Regions from separate parts of the Desulforamulus ruminis DSM 2154 genome, predicted to be linked through region 1. Evidence: a T-box and tRNA genes for the amino acid it is inferred to sense, from the RefSeq annotation. Region 1 holds a T-box; the other holds one or more tRNA genes.
The links. The T-box of region 1 lies ahead of pheS (phenylalanine--tRNA ligase subunit alpha). A T-box ahead of a tRNA ligase gene usually reads a tRNA of that ligase, here a tRNA-Phe.
Positions count from the first base shown of each region.

Region 1 (7,769 bases):
AGATCCAGGCGGTCCGGTGAAGCGTTGATTTCCAGAACGGTAGCGGTTTTTGCCGCCATTTCCAGTAAAGCCTCCACATCCAGCTCATAGGGTCCCCGGCGTCCCAACAGCCGCCCGGTCATGTGGGCGATCATATCCACATGCTCGTTTTCCATGGCCCGACAGATGCGCCGGGTCATATCCCGCCGGTTTTGTTTAAAACCCGTATGGACCGAGGCAATGACCACATCCATGGGTTCCAGTATCTCGTCGGGGTAATCCAGGTCCCCATTGGGAAGAATATCCATTTCCACTCCGGTCAGCAGTGTAAAATCGTCAAATTCGCGGTTCATTTCCTCAATCATCCGGTGCTGCTGCTCCAGACGATGGCAGTCCAGCCCGTTGGCGATTTTCAAAGACTGGGAGTGGTCGGTGATGGCCGCATAGGAATAACCCTTCTCCCGGCATCTTTTGACCACCTCCTGCAAATCCATGGCGGAATCGCTCCAGGTGGTATGGATGTGCAAATCGCCCCGAATATCTCCCACTTGGATTAATTGCGGCAAATCTCCCTTTAGGGCTGCTTCCACTTCCCTCTGGTTTTCCCTTAACTCCGGAGCCACATAATTCATTCCCAGAGACGAGTAAATTTCCTCTTCCGTATTAAGAAGAATAGGGGCTTCCCCTTGTTTCCCCATTCCATGGTGATTTAATTGCAGCCCCTGCTCCTCCGCGATTTCCTGCAGGCGCTGGTAATGGCCTTTGGATCCCGTACTGCGGTGCAGGCAGTACAAAAACTCTCCGGGCGGCACCACTTGAAAATCCACGGCCAGCCCCCACCAGGTATAGACCCGGAGGCGTTTTTCCTGCCGGTCAATGATTTCTTTCACCCGGGGGTGGGTGGCCAGGGCGTTCAGCAGGGCTTCGGCCTCTTCCGCCGCAATCACCAAATCCAGATCCCCCACGGTTTCCTTCCAGCGGCGGGTGCTTCCCGCCACCGCCACCTGCCGCACTCCCGGCAGAATTTTAATAAATTCCGTCAGTTCTTCGGCCAGTTCCCGGGCTACCGAAAGCAGGACCCGGTCGTGACGGTTGCGCATCATGCCGATGCCGTTTAAAATCTCCCATTCCATTTTGGCGCTGAAGCCCTTTAGCACCCGCACCCTCCGCTCCTTGGCGGCTTGTGCCAATTCATCCAGGCCGGTTACGCCCAGTTCCCGGTGTAAAATTCTGGCCCGGTTGGGGCCGATACCCGGAAGTTTCTTGATTTCCAAAACACCCGGAGGGATCTCCCGCAGCAATTCCTGGTGCTTTGACAGCTTTCCCGTTTCTATGATTTCTTTAATTTTTGCCTCAATGGCTTTACCAATGCCGGGTATCTTTCCCACCAGACCCCTTTGCTTTAACTCCTCCAAAGGCGTGTCCAGATTAGCAATGGCCCTGGCAGCCCGGCGATAAGCCCGGATTTTGAAAAAATCTTCACCCTTTAACTCCAACAAGTCGGCCAGTTCCACGAAAATCCAAGCCACTTCAATATTCTGCATGCCCAACGACTCCGTTTCCATCTTACCACTATATTTTCCAGATTAGCCATTTCTCATTGCATTCATTCCATACAAAAGTAAATAAAAGTAAATAAAACTCATGAATGCTCATGAGTTATCAGGATCAGTCCATTTTTTCAGGATCCATCATCTGAAGCAGGTTGTTGTATTGCTCCTGGAGCTTCAGTAATTCATCAGCCAAATTAATGGCCGTTAAAACGGCTAACTTATTTAAAGACAACCTGGAGTTTCTCTGACCGATCTCGGTCATTTTTTTATTCACCTGCTGAGCAACCAGCATCATATATTCCGGGGCTTCCTGGCCCTTTAAGGTGTAGTACTCACCGTATATTTCGACTTCCACCCTGCTCGGCTCTGTGGACATACACGTCACCCCTGTTTCTTTTCCTTTTAAAGGATTTCGCCTTTCTTATAGAAAATCCTGCCTCTTTCTTCTCTATTTACCCCAAATATTACAATGATTAGCAAACCCTTTCCTAATTAAGATCACAAAAATACCGGTAAATAATGGGTGCTCCGGAAGGACATACTAATCCTCAGCTTCTCTTTTAGGAAGGTGGTGTAACGGCTTGTCTTTTCCCCCTCTGCTTTTATTGCTGTCGGTGTCCTTGGGCGCCGTTGGACAGCTTTTGCTTAAAATCGGAGCTTCCCAGTTATATCCCCTGACCTTCGCCCTGCCCCAGTTGTCCGGCACCCTAATCCGGACCTTCAGCAACCCCTGGGTGCTGGCAGGAGCCTTCCTGTACGCCTCCAGCATGGTAACCTGGATTAAGGTGCTGAGTACCACGGAATTAAGCCTGGCCTACCCCATGGTCAGTCTGGGCTATGTACTGGTCATCCTCCTGTCGGTTCTCTTTCTGGGAGAGCATTTTACCCTTTATAAGCTGCTGGGAATGGCCTCGGTCATTACCGGGATACTTTTGATCGGCCATCCGTAAAGGCCCGAAGCATGTGCTCCGGGCCTTTAAAGGGTTTATTTTCTTAACTCCGCTCCGGTCTGGGCCGACAGGGAACGGGCAATCCGCTGCATTTTGTCCGCCACTTCCTGGTCGGTCAGGGTGCGGTCCTCGGCCTGAAATTTCATGCTGAAAGCAACGCTTTTAAATCCTTCCGGTACCTGGGAGCCCTGGTACAAATCAAAGATTTCCACGCTGCGCAGCAGGTCTCCGCCGGCCTTTTGAATGATGGTCAACATATGGGCCACCGCTACCTCCTGCTTCACCAGCACCGCCAAATCCCGCTCCACCGCCGGGAACTTGAGCAGACTCCGGTATTGTTTAACCGGCCGGGGGTACCCTGCCAGCACTTGCAAATCGATTTTTAATGCCATGACGCGGCCGGGCAGTTCGTAGTTCTCCACCACATTGGGGTGCAATTCTCCCAAAACCCCCAGCAGTTCCCCTTGTATTTCAATTTTGGCGCAGCGTCCCGGATGAAAACTGGGGTCCTGGTGGCGGTTGAACTCTGCTCCCACCAAACCCAAGGTATCCAGCAACTGCTCGGCAACTCCTTTGATGAAAAAGAAATCCAGGGGCCGGGAAGGCTGGTTCCAGGTCTTGGGCGTACTGCCCAGGGCCACTGCGGCTAAAACCGGCACTTCCTCCGGCAGGGGCTGCCCTTCCACCGGGTAGAACACCCGTCCCACCTCAAAGACCGCTCCACCCTGGGCCCGCCGGTTATGGTTCCGCTGCAGGACCTCCAGCAGATTGGGCACCAACACGGTGCGCATGACCGACTGTTCCTCACTGAGAGGATTTTGCAGCCGTACCGCCTTGCGGAACCGACTGTCTGCCGGAAGGTTCATCAAATCAAAGACCCTGGGATGAACAAAGCTGTAGGTGACCACTTCCTGAAAACCGCAGGTGGTCATAACCCGCTTGGCGTCCCAGGTTAATTCCTGATCCGCGGTGCGGGCTCCCTGGGTGGAAGCCCCAAAGGGAAGGGTGTCGGGAATTTGGTTATAGCCGTAGAGCCGGGCTACTTCTTCAATCAAATCAATTTCCCGGGTAATATCCGGCCGGAAAGCCGGCACGGTGACCAGCAGGTCCTCAGCGTTGGCCTGAACCCTGAATTGCAGCCGCTCCAGGATATTCACGATTTCTTCTCTGGAAATGTCGATTCCCAGTACCCACTGCACCCGGGCAAACCTTAGTTGGATGGTCTTTTCGGTGATGGGCGCCGGGAAATTATCCACCGCTCCGGAAGCGATGGTTCCGCCGGCCAATTGCTGGATCAATTCCACCGCCCGGTCCGCAGCCCTCCTGCAGCCGTTGATGTCGATTCCCTTTTCAAAGCGCAGGGAAGATTCCGAGCGCAAGCCCAGCGCTTTGGAGGTGCGGCGGATATTGATGGGGTGGAAATAAGCCGCTTCGATCAGCACATCCACGGTGTTCTCAGTCACTTCGCTGTCCAGCCCGCCCATAACCCCGGCCACAGCCACCGGTCCGTTTTCATCGGTAATGGCCAGCATATCGGGATTTAAGAGACGCTCCACTCCGTCCAGGGAAACGATTTTTTCCTGGTCCTGGGCCCGCCGGACGATAATATGATGGTTTTTCAGGGCGTTATAGTCAAAGGCATGCAGGGGTTGGCCCAGTTCCAGCATGACATAATTGGTCACATCCACAATATTGCTGATGGGCCGAATGCCCGCCGCCCGCAGACGGTTCTGGAGCCACATGGGGGAAGGTCCCATTTGGACCCCCTTAATAATCCGGGCCACATAACGCCGGCACAAATCCGCATCCAGAATGTCCACTTTGGCCAGGTCTTCGGCCTTTTCCCCGCTCTCATCAAACTTGGGAGCAGGCACCTTCAGTTCGGTTTTCAAAATGGCGGCCACATCCCTGGCTACGCCTATAAGGCACAAGGCGTCCCCGCGGTTGGGGGTGAGATCCAGTTCCAGAACAAAATCATTTAAACCCAGGACTTCTCTGGCATCCAGTCCCACCGGAACCTCATCGGGCAGGATTAAGATGCCGCTGGCCATTTCCGCCGACATCAGCTTGGCTTCCATGCCCAGTTCCTGGCCGGAGCAAAGCATGCCCCTGGACTCAACGCCCCGCAGCTTGGAACGCTTAATTTGCAGGCCTTTGGCCAGTTTAGCCCCTTCCAGGGCCGAGGGCACCTTATGCCCTTCCCGGACGTTGGTGGCGCCGGTGACAATTTGCAGGGGCTCCTCCTGCCCCACATCCACCGTACAAACCACCAGTTTATCTGCATTGGGGTGCCGTTCAATTTTCAGGATGCAGCCGGTGACAATATTCTCCAGACCCGCTCCCAGTTCTTCCACCGTATCCACCGTAAGACCCGCCAGGGTCAGACGGTCCGCCAGTTCCTGGGGGGAGACGGTGATATCCACATAATCCTTTAACCAGTTGTAGGAAACACGCATTTTTAGGTTAACCTCCCGAATTTTTCTTAGAACTGTGCCAGAAAACGCAAGTCATTATCAAATAACATGCGGAGATCATCAATGCCGTATTTCAACATGGCAATCCGTTCAACCCCCATGCCGAAGGCAAAGCCCGTCACTTCCTCCGGGTTATAGCCGGACATTTCCAGTACCCGGGGATGGACCATGCCGGAGCCTAAAATCTCCAGCCAGCCGCTGCCCTTGCAAACCCGGCAGCCGCTGCCCTTGCAGTTAAAGCAGGAGATATCCACTTCCGCGCTGGGCTCGGTAAAGGGGAAATAACTGGGGCGGAAACGGGTCCGGGTATCCGGGCCGAACATCTTACGGGCAAAGGCAGCCAGCACCCCTTTCAAATCCCCCATGGTGATGTGTTGATCCACCACCAGGCCTTCCACCTGATGAAACATGGGAGAATGGGTGGCGTCATCGTCCCGGCGGTAAACCCGTCCCGGGCAGATGATTTTTACCGGCACCTGGGGCACGGTTTTTTCCATGGTTCTTACCTGAACCGGGGAGGTATGCGTTCTAAGCAGCACTTCGGGATTGATAAAAAAGGTATCCTGCATATCCCGGGCCGGGTGGTCCTTGGGTAAATTCAAAGCCTCAAAATTATAATAATCCAGTTCCACTTCCGGGCCTTCCGCAATCTGGAAGCCCAGTCCCAAAAAGATATTTTCAATTTCCTCTAATACCTGAGTCAGGGGGTGCAGTTTTCCCAAATGAAAGCGGATGCCCGGCAAGGTGACGTCCAGATTTTCAGAAGCCAGCTTCAAAGCTTTCTGGGCTTCCTTCATCTGATGATTGCGGCCTTCCAGGGCAGTTTCAATTTCTTCTCTCACTTCATTGGCAATCTGGCCAATGCGGGGCCGCTCTTCGGCAGACAGGGCGCCCATGCCCCGCAGAACCTGGGTTACCTCACCTTTTTTACCCAGGTACTTAACCCGCAGATCATTCAATTCATCGGGTGTATTGACCTCTTCCAGAGCTTTTAAGGCTTCCTGGGCCAGTTGTCTTAAACGTTCCTCCATCTTAATCCTCCTGCTTTGCAGTATAAAATAAAAAACCGTCCCTAAAACAGGGACGGAATTTTTTCCGCGGTACCACCCAAATTGTTCCAGACCATAACCGTATAGAACCACTCTAAAGAATAAACCTCGGTTTATCCATCTTCCAGATAACGGCAGAAGAGCCGGCAACACCTACTGATATGTTTGGCCATACGTTCAGATTGCAGTTCCGGGGCGAACTTCCGACAGTTTTCTTTAAGAGGGTTCTCAGTCACAACCCTCTCTCCCTGAAAAGAATAATCCCGCCGTACTCTTCCCCATCATCACGCTGGTATATAGAATTATAGCTTAATGAAGAGCCAGTTTTCTGTATAACATATAGGCATTTACTGAACCCGTTGCTTCGAACAGCCTCCAAAAAAATTCGGCGGTTAACAGCATGTAACCACGACCTTTCCTGCTTTTTTGGGGACCTTTCGACACTGATTATATCATAGAGCCCCGCTCAAAACAAGAAAGTTTCTGAATTTTATGCCCTCTGACGCACGGCCTCATAAAGCATAATGGAGGCTGCCATGGCGACATTTAAGGATTCGGCGCGCCCCGGCATGGGAATGGTGGCTTTGCTATGCTTAAACTGCAGAGCCTCGTTGCCGGGTCCGGCTCCTTCGTTACCCACCACCAGCGCCACCGCCTGCTGCAAATTGATATGATCTATGGGCGTGCTTCCGGAAGGGTCTCCCAGGATAAGGGTCACCCCCGCCAAGGCAAGGTACTGCAAAACGTTGGCAGCCTCCTCTCCGGGAACCACCGGCAGATGAAACAGGGAGCCCATAGTGGAGCGCAGGGTCTTGGGATTGTATAGATCCACCGTGCCCTTTAACAAGATCACTCCGGTGGCTCCGGCGGCGTCCGCTGAACGGATAATGGTGCCCAGATTGCCCGGATCCTGCACCCTGTCTACCACCACCACCAGGGGGATTTGGCCCGGCGGCAGGACATCGGCCAGGGCATATTCCGGCTGCCACAGCACCGCCAGAATCCCCTGAGGGGTCTCGGTATCGGAGATTTCCGCCATAATCCCGGGAGTAACCTGCAACACCTGCTGGCAGCGGTTCTCCGCCTCCCTCAGCAGTTGTGCACTCCGATCCAATTGAAGGGCCTCCGGCGTGTAGACAAAACTTTCCAGACGCCAGCCGCTGGCGAAAGCCTCTTCCACCAGGCGAACCCCTTCCACCAGAAACTTTTTTTCTTTCTGCCGGAACCCCCGTTGGGCTAACCGGCGGATATATTTTATTTTTGGATTTTGCGCAGCAGTAATCATCATATCTCTACGGTATCAAACATCTGCAGTTTTTCGCTTTTGCCAATAACCACCAGCACATCCCCCTCATGAATCACCTGGCTGGCGCCGGGGGAGATAATCATATCCTTCCCTTTGCGTATGGCCAGAATGCTGACCCCGTATTTCTGCCGGGCGCCGGATTGCTCCAGACTCTTATTTACAAATTGGGGCGGGGCCGCCATCTCCACCAGGCTGTATTCCGGGGACAGGGAGATTTGATCCATAATGTTTTTGGAAACCAGACCATGGGCCACCTTTACGCCCATATCCCTTTCCGGAAAGACCACTTTATCGGCTCCCACCCGTTCCAGAACCTTGCCGTGCAGTTCGTTCTGAGCTTTGGCCACCACCTTTTTAACGCCCATTTCTTTCAGGATGACCGTAACCAGGATACTGGCCTGCACCTCCTGACCGATAGCTACCACCACTACATCGAAATTGCGGATTCCCACCGCCTT
Region 1 is NC_015589.1:2,509,652-2,517,420, forward strand. Features, by position in the region: gene polX (DNA polymerase/3'-5' exonuclease PolX) at 1-1,523, opposite strand, end outside; gene zapA (cell division protein ZapA) at 1,648-1,908, opposite strand; gene DESRU_RS12510 (EamA family transporter) at 2,114-2,482, shown strand; gene pheT (phenylalanine--tRNA ligase subunit beta) at 2,518-4,938, opposite strand; gene pheS (phenylalanine--tRNA ligase subunit alpha) at 4,965-5,987, opposite strand; T-box leader at 6,033-6,299, opposite strand; gene DESRU_RS21795 (YqzL family protein) at 6,315-6,407, opposite strand; gene DESRU_RS12525 (TrmH family RNA methyltransferase) at 6,496-7,293, opposite strand; gene DESRU_RS12530 (potassium channel family protein) at 7,290-7,769, opposite strand, start outside.

Region 2 (7,769 bases), 960 kb from region 1:
AAGCCCTGGGAGTGGAGGGAACTCCGGAAGAAGTATTGGCCCTGGAGGAAACCTTGGTTCAACTTCATTCCCTGAACACTCAAATATCCGCCCTCACACTGGCGCAGTATCCGTCCTGTAAAGAGGCCGTGAATAATAAGGATGGAATAAAAGCGAGGACTCCGGAATCTGTTGAAGAAAAACCCCTGCTGCCGGTTATACAGTCCACCATTGAGATGGAAGATAAAGAAGGGGTCATCTCCAGAGTTCTTAAAGAGGTTTCCCACACAGTTTATGACGCAGCGCCAACCTTTCATACCGAAATTTTTAATGAACCAAGAATCGCCATACAAAAAAGCCGGCCTAAAAAGAGAAAAAGGCTGTAAGAAGTTCGGTTTCGCCGAACTTCTTCTTATCCCACTAATAAAAAACACCTGCTATAGCAGGTGGTGTGAACAATATAATGGAGGCGGCACCCAGATTTGAACTGGGGAATGGAGGATTTGCAGTCCTCTGCCTTACCACTTGGCTATGCCGCCATAACAAGTGGAGCGGAAGACGGGATTCGAACCCGCGACCCTCGCCTTGGCAAGGCGATGCTCTACCACTGAGCCACTTCCGCCTGTTTAAAATGGTGCCTCGAGCCGGAATCGAACCAGCGACACGCGGATTTTCAGTCCGCTGCTCTACCAACTGAGCTATCGAGGCGCTGACAATTATAAAATTTATCATAATTTAAAACTTAAATCAAGACCGATTTTTTACCATTACAGGATTATGAACCGGTACTGCCGAATCCTCCTCGACCTCTCTCGGTTTCACTGAGTTCTTCGCATTCAACCAGTTCAATATCCGGCAGTGTATGAATAATCGCCTGGGCAATTCGATCGCCGGCCTGGAAAAATACTTCATGGGTTCCGGCATTGTACATTAAAATCATGACTTCACCCCGGTAGTCCGAATCCACAACACCCACCGCATTGCTCAAAGTAATGCCATGTTTTTTAGCATTGCCGCTGCGGGGGTAAATAAGCATGACATAACCGGGGGGAATCTCAAAAGCCAACCCTGTATGGGTTGTGTAATGCTCCCCTGGCCGGATGGAGAAGTCCTCAATGCAGTGTAGATCAAAGCCCGCGCTCTCAACGGTGGCCCTTTTAGGGACAACAGCCAGAGCGTGAAGCTTTTTTACTTTAACCAGACTACTTTTAAAAACAAACCACTTACAACGTCTAAAGGGATAAAGAGCTTCATCCCTGGTAATTTTTATTTCTTGTTTTTCACATTTGTAGTCTCCGCGAATAATTTCAACCCCGTACTTGCACCGCTTGCAGGTTTCAAGCATCCCCATAAACACTCCTTAAAAAGACAACATTTTGTGATATTTATCACTTCGACACAAAAGTCTCTTTTCTCCTGCTAATTCAGAAAATTAATAAAAAAATTCTTATTAAAAATTCCAAGTTTGTGAATCATAATACAAATCTAATCCATTATATTATTCGTGTTCAACGATTGATCGTTTTTTTCATAAAAAGATTTCACAATACACACACCCGGTTGTGTAAATAGCAACCGGGTGTTTTAGGCATAAAATTTCCTATTAGAAAATTTGCTTGGCGTAAACCATCCCTGTATGTCCACAACCGGCTGTCCATAAAAAGGAAGAATAATGCTACAATAAAAAAACACCGTTTGACAGGTGTTTCATTTAACTGGAGGCGGCACCCAGATTTGAACTGGGGAATGGAGGATTTGCAGTCCTCTGCCTTACCACTTGGCTATGCCGCCAGATAAAAATGGAGCGGAAGACGGGATTCGAACCCGCGACCCTCGCCTTGGCAAGGCGATGCTCTACCACTGAGCCACTTCCGCATGTTTAAGATGGTGCCTCGAGCCGGAATCGAACCAGCGACACGCGGATTTTCAGTCCGCTGCTCTACCAACTGAGCTATCGAGGCATATGTTTGATATGGCGGAGCTGACGGGAGTCGAACCCGCGATCTCCTGCGTGACAGGCAGGCATGTTAGGCCACTACACCACAGCTCCAGAAAGCAGCGCTCGCCGCTGACATTGATAAGTATACAAAAACTGCATTGATAAGTCAAATGAATTTTTCTTTTACGTTAAGAATTTTTAACCTCAATTTTTCTACCGGATAAAGTTATGGCTGACAAGGCACCAAGGGTTACCAACCGTGGCGGAATGACTTGCAACCTTGCCAGCCTCTAATAGCATACAGTCAATGATTTTTTTATTACTCTTTGATCAGTTCCCGAACAAAGTTTGGTAATACAAAGGCCGCTTTGTGGATTTCAGGATTGTAATAGCGGGTGGGATAGCCTGGCCAATTGCTCAAGTCAACGGTCTCGGGGTCGTACTTCTTGCAACCCATGGTAAAACTCCAGCATCCGCCGGGATAGGTAGGAATAAAGGCTAAATAGAGCTTGGTTATGGGATAGAGTGCCCGAAGATTCTTTTGGATTTGCGGGATCAATTCTTCATTATAATAGGGGGATTCTGTTTGGGCTACAAAAATACCGTCTTCCTTCAAAGAATCGTAGCAGCTTTTATAAAAATTGCTTTCAAACAGTCCTACAGCAGGACCGATGGGGTCAGTGGAGTCAACAATAATCACATCAAATTCATTTTTATGCTCATTTACATACTTAATGCCATCTTCATAAAGGACTTCCACTTTCGGGTCATCCAGCCCGCAGGCAATTTCCGGCAGGTATTCTTTGGACGTTTCCACTACACGACGGTCAATTTCAACCAATACAGCCTTTTCGACTTTGGGATGTTTGATAATTTCACGAATCGCCCCACCGTCTCCACCACCAATGACCAACACTTTTTGGGGATTGGGATGTGTATTTAATGCTACATGGCTGATCATTTCATGGTAAACAAACTCATCTTTAATATTGGTCATTATAATGTTATCCAAAAAAAGCATACGCCCGAAAATGGGGGTATCCACAATGGCCAGATCTTGGAAATCGGTTTTTTCCCTGTGTAAAACTTTATTCACCTTTACACTGAGGGCTAAACCAGGAACCGTATCTTTTTCAGTAAACCATAACTCCATGAAACAAATACCTCCTTATACTTAATATCAGAGAGAGACTGCTGCCATGGCGCAACCAATCCGATCCACCCGGTGCTCCACAGCCGCCATTTTAACTTCCATTCACTCCATACCCCGGTCTCAAAGGCTCTTCCAGCTTTGCACCAATGATATAACCATAGGTAAGTGGTAACCAGAGGAGAAGGAAGCATCCCGTTCCGGGTCATATTCGGCACTGGAGGCAGAAGACTGAATGCCCCAAGCAAGTTTATATTGTCCATAAAACCTTTAACAAAGCATTGTCAAAGGCCGTTAACCTGCTTTTACCCTCAGAAGAAGCCGCAGTCACAAAATATTTCTCAGGGTTGGGCAACATTCTCCGTTCTCCTCTCTTTTTTAAATCAATTAACGTAATTTCTCAAACACAAAATTTATTATACCAAACTCAAATTAAAAATAAACTGTTTTTTACCAGTCACAAAAAATTTTGTTATGATAAGTATTTTTTGTCAGGAATGAGCTTCCTTGCGATGGGTAACCTAATTTTGTAGCACCATCCATCCAAAAAGGAGGTATGTCTTTTGAAAACCATTACCGCATTCTTCTCTTCCCGGGATCAGGCCGAACACGCCGTGCGAGAATTGCGAAACAAAGGCTTCGACAAAGAAATCTCTGTTTTAGCAAAGGGACAGGAGGAAGGTAATAACAGCGGTCGTACCTCTAACTACACCGGTGGAGACAGCATCACCAACGGTACTTCCAGTGGTGCTGCCATCGGTGGTTTGGCTGGCCTTGCCCTGGGTGCCGGCGCTTTAGCCATTCCCGGTTTTGGGCCTTTAATCGCCGCCGGTCCTATTGCCGCCACCCTCTCCGGTGCTGCCACCGGGGGGATTGCCGGGGGATTGGTTGATTATGGCATCCCTGCTGAAAAGGGTCGGGAATATGAGGACCGCATTAAACAGGGCAAGGTTATGGTATCGGTAAAAGCGGATGACAACCGGGCCCAGGAAGCTGCTCAGGTCTTGGGACAGCAGGGTGGCCAAAACGTTGAAACCCACTAATTTACCTAAATAAAGACGCCTTGCGGCGTCTTTATTTACTCCCCTGCCTTTTGTTTCTCATAAAGGCTTTTAAAAACAAGGGCATCCTCTGCCTGGGTCCCCTGAGATTCACAAATGACGATGGGCTCCAGCTTACGTTCAAAAATCAACTGAGCCAAAGGAGCAAAATCGGGCCCATAGAGGTGGCTTTCTTTCAGGGTCCAGTGCTTTTTCTCACCCGCCCGGGTAAATTCGATGGGGCTGAAATGAGCATGCAAATGTTTCAGCGCGCTGTGTCCTAAAACTTCTGCCACCTGATCTAAAACCCTGGCAAAATCCCTCTTCTCCTTCAAACCTCCCTGGGTCACCGCATTAATGTGTCCAAAGTCAATACAGGGCACCACCTGGGGCGCCAACCGACATAGCTCCAACACCTCTTCCAGGGAACCCATCTGGTTGACTTTACCCATGGTTTCCGGCGCCAAAAATATATGACTCAGCCCCGCTTCCGCTACTTCTTCTAAAATCTCCTTGAGACAATCCTTTGCTCGCTTAAAGGTTTGCCGGCGGTTTTCACCGGGCCCTCCCCCAGGATGAAAAACAACGGTGGTTGCTCCCATCCATTGGGCAGCCCGCAGGGAATCCAGCAGGTAGCCCTTTGTTTTTAGGCGTTTTTCGGAATCTTCGGTGCTTAGATTAATATAGTAGGGCGCATGAATGGATAGCCGAATGCCCTGTTGACGGGCCCTTTCCCCCAGTTCCCTAGCCATTTCTTCTCTAATTCGCACACCACGACTGCATTGATATTCATAGGCGTTAAGCCCCCGGGCCGCTAACCAAGCGGGCATGTCCAAAGAACTTTTGTAGCCTTGACTATAAAAGGAGTCCGGTGCACCCGCTGAACCAAACCAAACCAAGATTCTATCCCCTTTCAACAAAATTGTAATAAATTATAAATATTTACATTTAATGGAAGGTCATCAATTTTTTATGAAGAATTAAAGTAATAAAATACAAACCGGAGGGATCCTGGAATGCGCATCAAACGATACCAACTGGGCCTGATCCTTATTATCATAAGCTTATTTTCTTTATTTTTAAATAGTCGTTGGCAGCATATTCCTGCGGTTAAAAGGGAAGCTCTTCCCCAACAAGCTGAAGTAAGCTATGGCCTTTCCGAATCCATTCAAACCCTGGACCCGGCGGAGTCCAGCGCCCTTTCGGAAGCCAAAGTGATGGCCCATGTCTTTGAAGGGCTGGTTCGTTACAAACCGAATTCCACCCAAATAGAACCTGCCCTGGCAACCAGTTGGGAAATATCCCCGGACGGACTAAGCTGGGTTTTTAATTTGCGGCGCAATGTCTTTTTTCATGACGAAACCCCCTTTAATGCCCAGGCCGTTAAATTTTCCGTAGAACGGCAATTAAAACCATTAAAAAAAGATATTATGACCTATGGAAGTTTTGTCTTTGGCATGGTCCAATCGGTAGAAATCATGGATGATTATAAGGTTCGGTTTCATCTCAAGACCCCTTACTCCCCGTTTCTTCATAATCTGGCCATGCCCTGGGCTGCACCTATGGTCAGCCCTTCAGCGGTTGCCAAGGAAGGGGATAAGTTTCATCAGTATCCGGTGGGTACCGGCCCCTATTATTTAGCCGGCTGGCAAAAAGACACGGCCATTTTAATGTCCAATGAAAATTACTGGGGGACCAAGGCTAAAATTAAGTCCCTCGCCTTTACACCCCTCTCACCGGAGCAACGTCTCTCTGCTTTAAACACCGGAGAAATACAGGGCGCGGATATTTCCGGCCCGGAAAGCAACGAAATTGGCAACCAGCACATCTATATTGCCAGTCAACCCGCTGCCTCCCTGGGCTATCTGGGAATGTTTAACAACCGTCCCCCCTTCAACAATGACAAAATTCGCAGGGCTCTTTGCGTAGCCATTGACCGGGAAATCATTGCACAAAAATTATTTAATGACAAGACCTTAGCAGCCAATAGTATTTTACCTCCTAAAATCCTGGGCTACAACTCCGACCTGAAACCTTACTCCGGCGGAACGGACAAAGCGAGAGCCTTGTTAAGCGCCTACGGTTACCCCGACGGCCTGAATATAACCCTCATTACTTATGATTGCAGCCGTCCCTATAATCCCCTGGGCGGTAAGGTTCTGGCAGACATCATCAAAAAGCAATTGTCCCCTGCGGGATTCCGGGTCAAGGTAAAAACCTATCCCTGGCATGAATTTAAAAGCGCCCTGCGGGATCAAGAAGGAGACGCCTTTTTATTTGGTTGGGTTGGAGATCATATGGATCCTGATAATTTCTTATATACCTTGCTTTCTTCGGATCAAAATTCCCAGACAAACCTGACCCGTTATAAAAACGTTGAAGTAGACCGGTTAATCAATGCAGCCCAGAAAGAACCCGATGAAACTGTCAGGGAAAGACTTTACTATCATGCCCAGCAGATTGTCCTTCAGGACACCCCTCTAGTATCCCTTAATTATGGGAAGGATCGGGTGGCCCTGCGGCAAGATGTGAAAGAGGTGCATCTGAACCCCTATGGAATCCCCCTATTTTCCCAGGCCTACAAGGCTGCCTTCAGATAAAAGGCAGTAGACCGAAACTTACCTCTTTAGGGGGTCAACAGGTAGCGAAAAAATGTTAAATTTTTTGCATAGGATTCTTTTTTTGGAAAAGAATATGGGTAGACTTGAACCATATTCTAAGGAGGTAAAAAAATGACCCAACAAATTCAGCAATTGCAAACCCGCATTAGCTCTCTGCGCAATGATTTAAACAGCGTAGAACAAATGTGCAATCAAATCAGACAAGGGGAGCAAAACAACCAGCAGCAACTCCAGAGCATGTCCCAGGCGGAAGGCAACGCCACTCAGCAGTTGCAGCGCATTAGCCAGACCTGTCAGAGAATTAACCAGGAATTAAGCCAGATTGCCAGCCTTTCTCAGCAAATGGCTTCCCAAGGCTACCAAACCACCCAGTTTGGTTCCGCTCAGTTCCCAACCTATGGCCAGTTCGGGCAGGGACAACAATATGGAACCTCTTCCAATGCCTTTATTGCTCAGACCCAGCAACCCGGTCAGTTTGGAGGCAGCTTGACCAACGTGATTAGTTCCGCTACCTCTCCCCAAAGTTCTCAATCCTACGGTCAGTATCAATCTGGCGGAACCCTGGGCAATCTAATGGGTGGTTCCGGTTTATCTCAAAGCATTCCTTCTTACCAGACCACCGGAAGCATGAGCAACGTGATTAGCGCCTCTACCTCTCCGCAATTTGGACAAAATCAAAGTTTTGGACAATATACCCAACAAGGGCAGTTTGGACAAACTCAATTTGGCCAGAGCCAGTATAATCAAGGACAGTTTGGCCAGAATCAAATGGGCCAAGCCTCCCAGAAAATGGGACAAAACTTAGGAACTTACGGACTAAGTTCTGCTCAAGCCAACTATCTGAACCAACAGGGACAGCAATATCAGTTCTAAAAATCCGTAAAACATAAGGAAATTTTGGTCAGGGCCTTGCTAAAGGCCCTTATTATTTTGCCCATTATTGGCTTCATTTACAAAACTAGGATTATTTAGACAATTTACACCCCTTAACAAAGATTAGTCTACGGAAGTATAATGAAAGCACAAATTCGGAAAGTATT
Region 2 is NC_015589.1:3,470,968-3,478,736, forward strand. Features, by position in the region: gene DESRU_RS17170 (hypothetical protein) at 1-365, shown strand, start outside; tRNA gene DESRU_RS17175 (tRNA-Cys) at 444-518, opposite strand; tRNA gene DESRU_RS17180 (tRNA-Gly) at 527-601, opposite strand; tRNA gene DESRU_RS17185 (tRNA-Phe) at 612-687, opposite strand; gene dut (dUTP diphosphatase) at 755-1,324, opposite strand; tRNA gene DESRU_RS17195 (tRNA-Cys) at 1,696-1,770, opposite strand; tRNA gene DESRU_RS17200 (tRNA-Gly) at 1,780-1,854, opposite strand; tRNA gene DESRU_RS17205 (tRNA-Phe) at 1,865-1,940, opposite strand; tRNA gene DESRU_RS17210 (tRNA-Asp) at 1,953-2,029, opposite strand; gene speE (polyamine aminopropyltransferase) at 2,238-3,071, opposite strand; gene DESRU_RS21370 (pyruvoyl-dependent arginine decarboxylase) at 3,319-3,426, opposite strand; gene DESRU_RS17225 (hypothetical protein) at 3,632-4,111, shown strand; gene DESRU_RS17230 (TIM barrel protein) at 4,147-5,010, opposite strand; gene DESRU_RS17235 (ABC transporter substrate-binding protein) at 5,125-6,708, shown strand; gene DESRU_RS17240 (hypothetical protein) at 6,841-7,602, shown strand.
Region 2: it has a tRNA-Phe gene. The T-box ahead of pheS (phenylalanine--tRNA ligase subunit alpha) is inferred to sense a tRNA for this amino acid. The anticodon was not compared.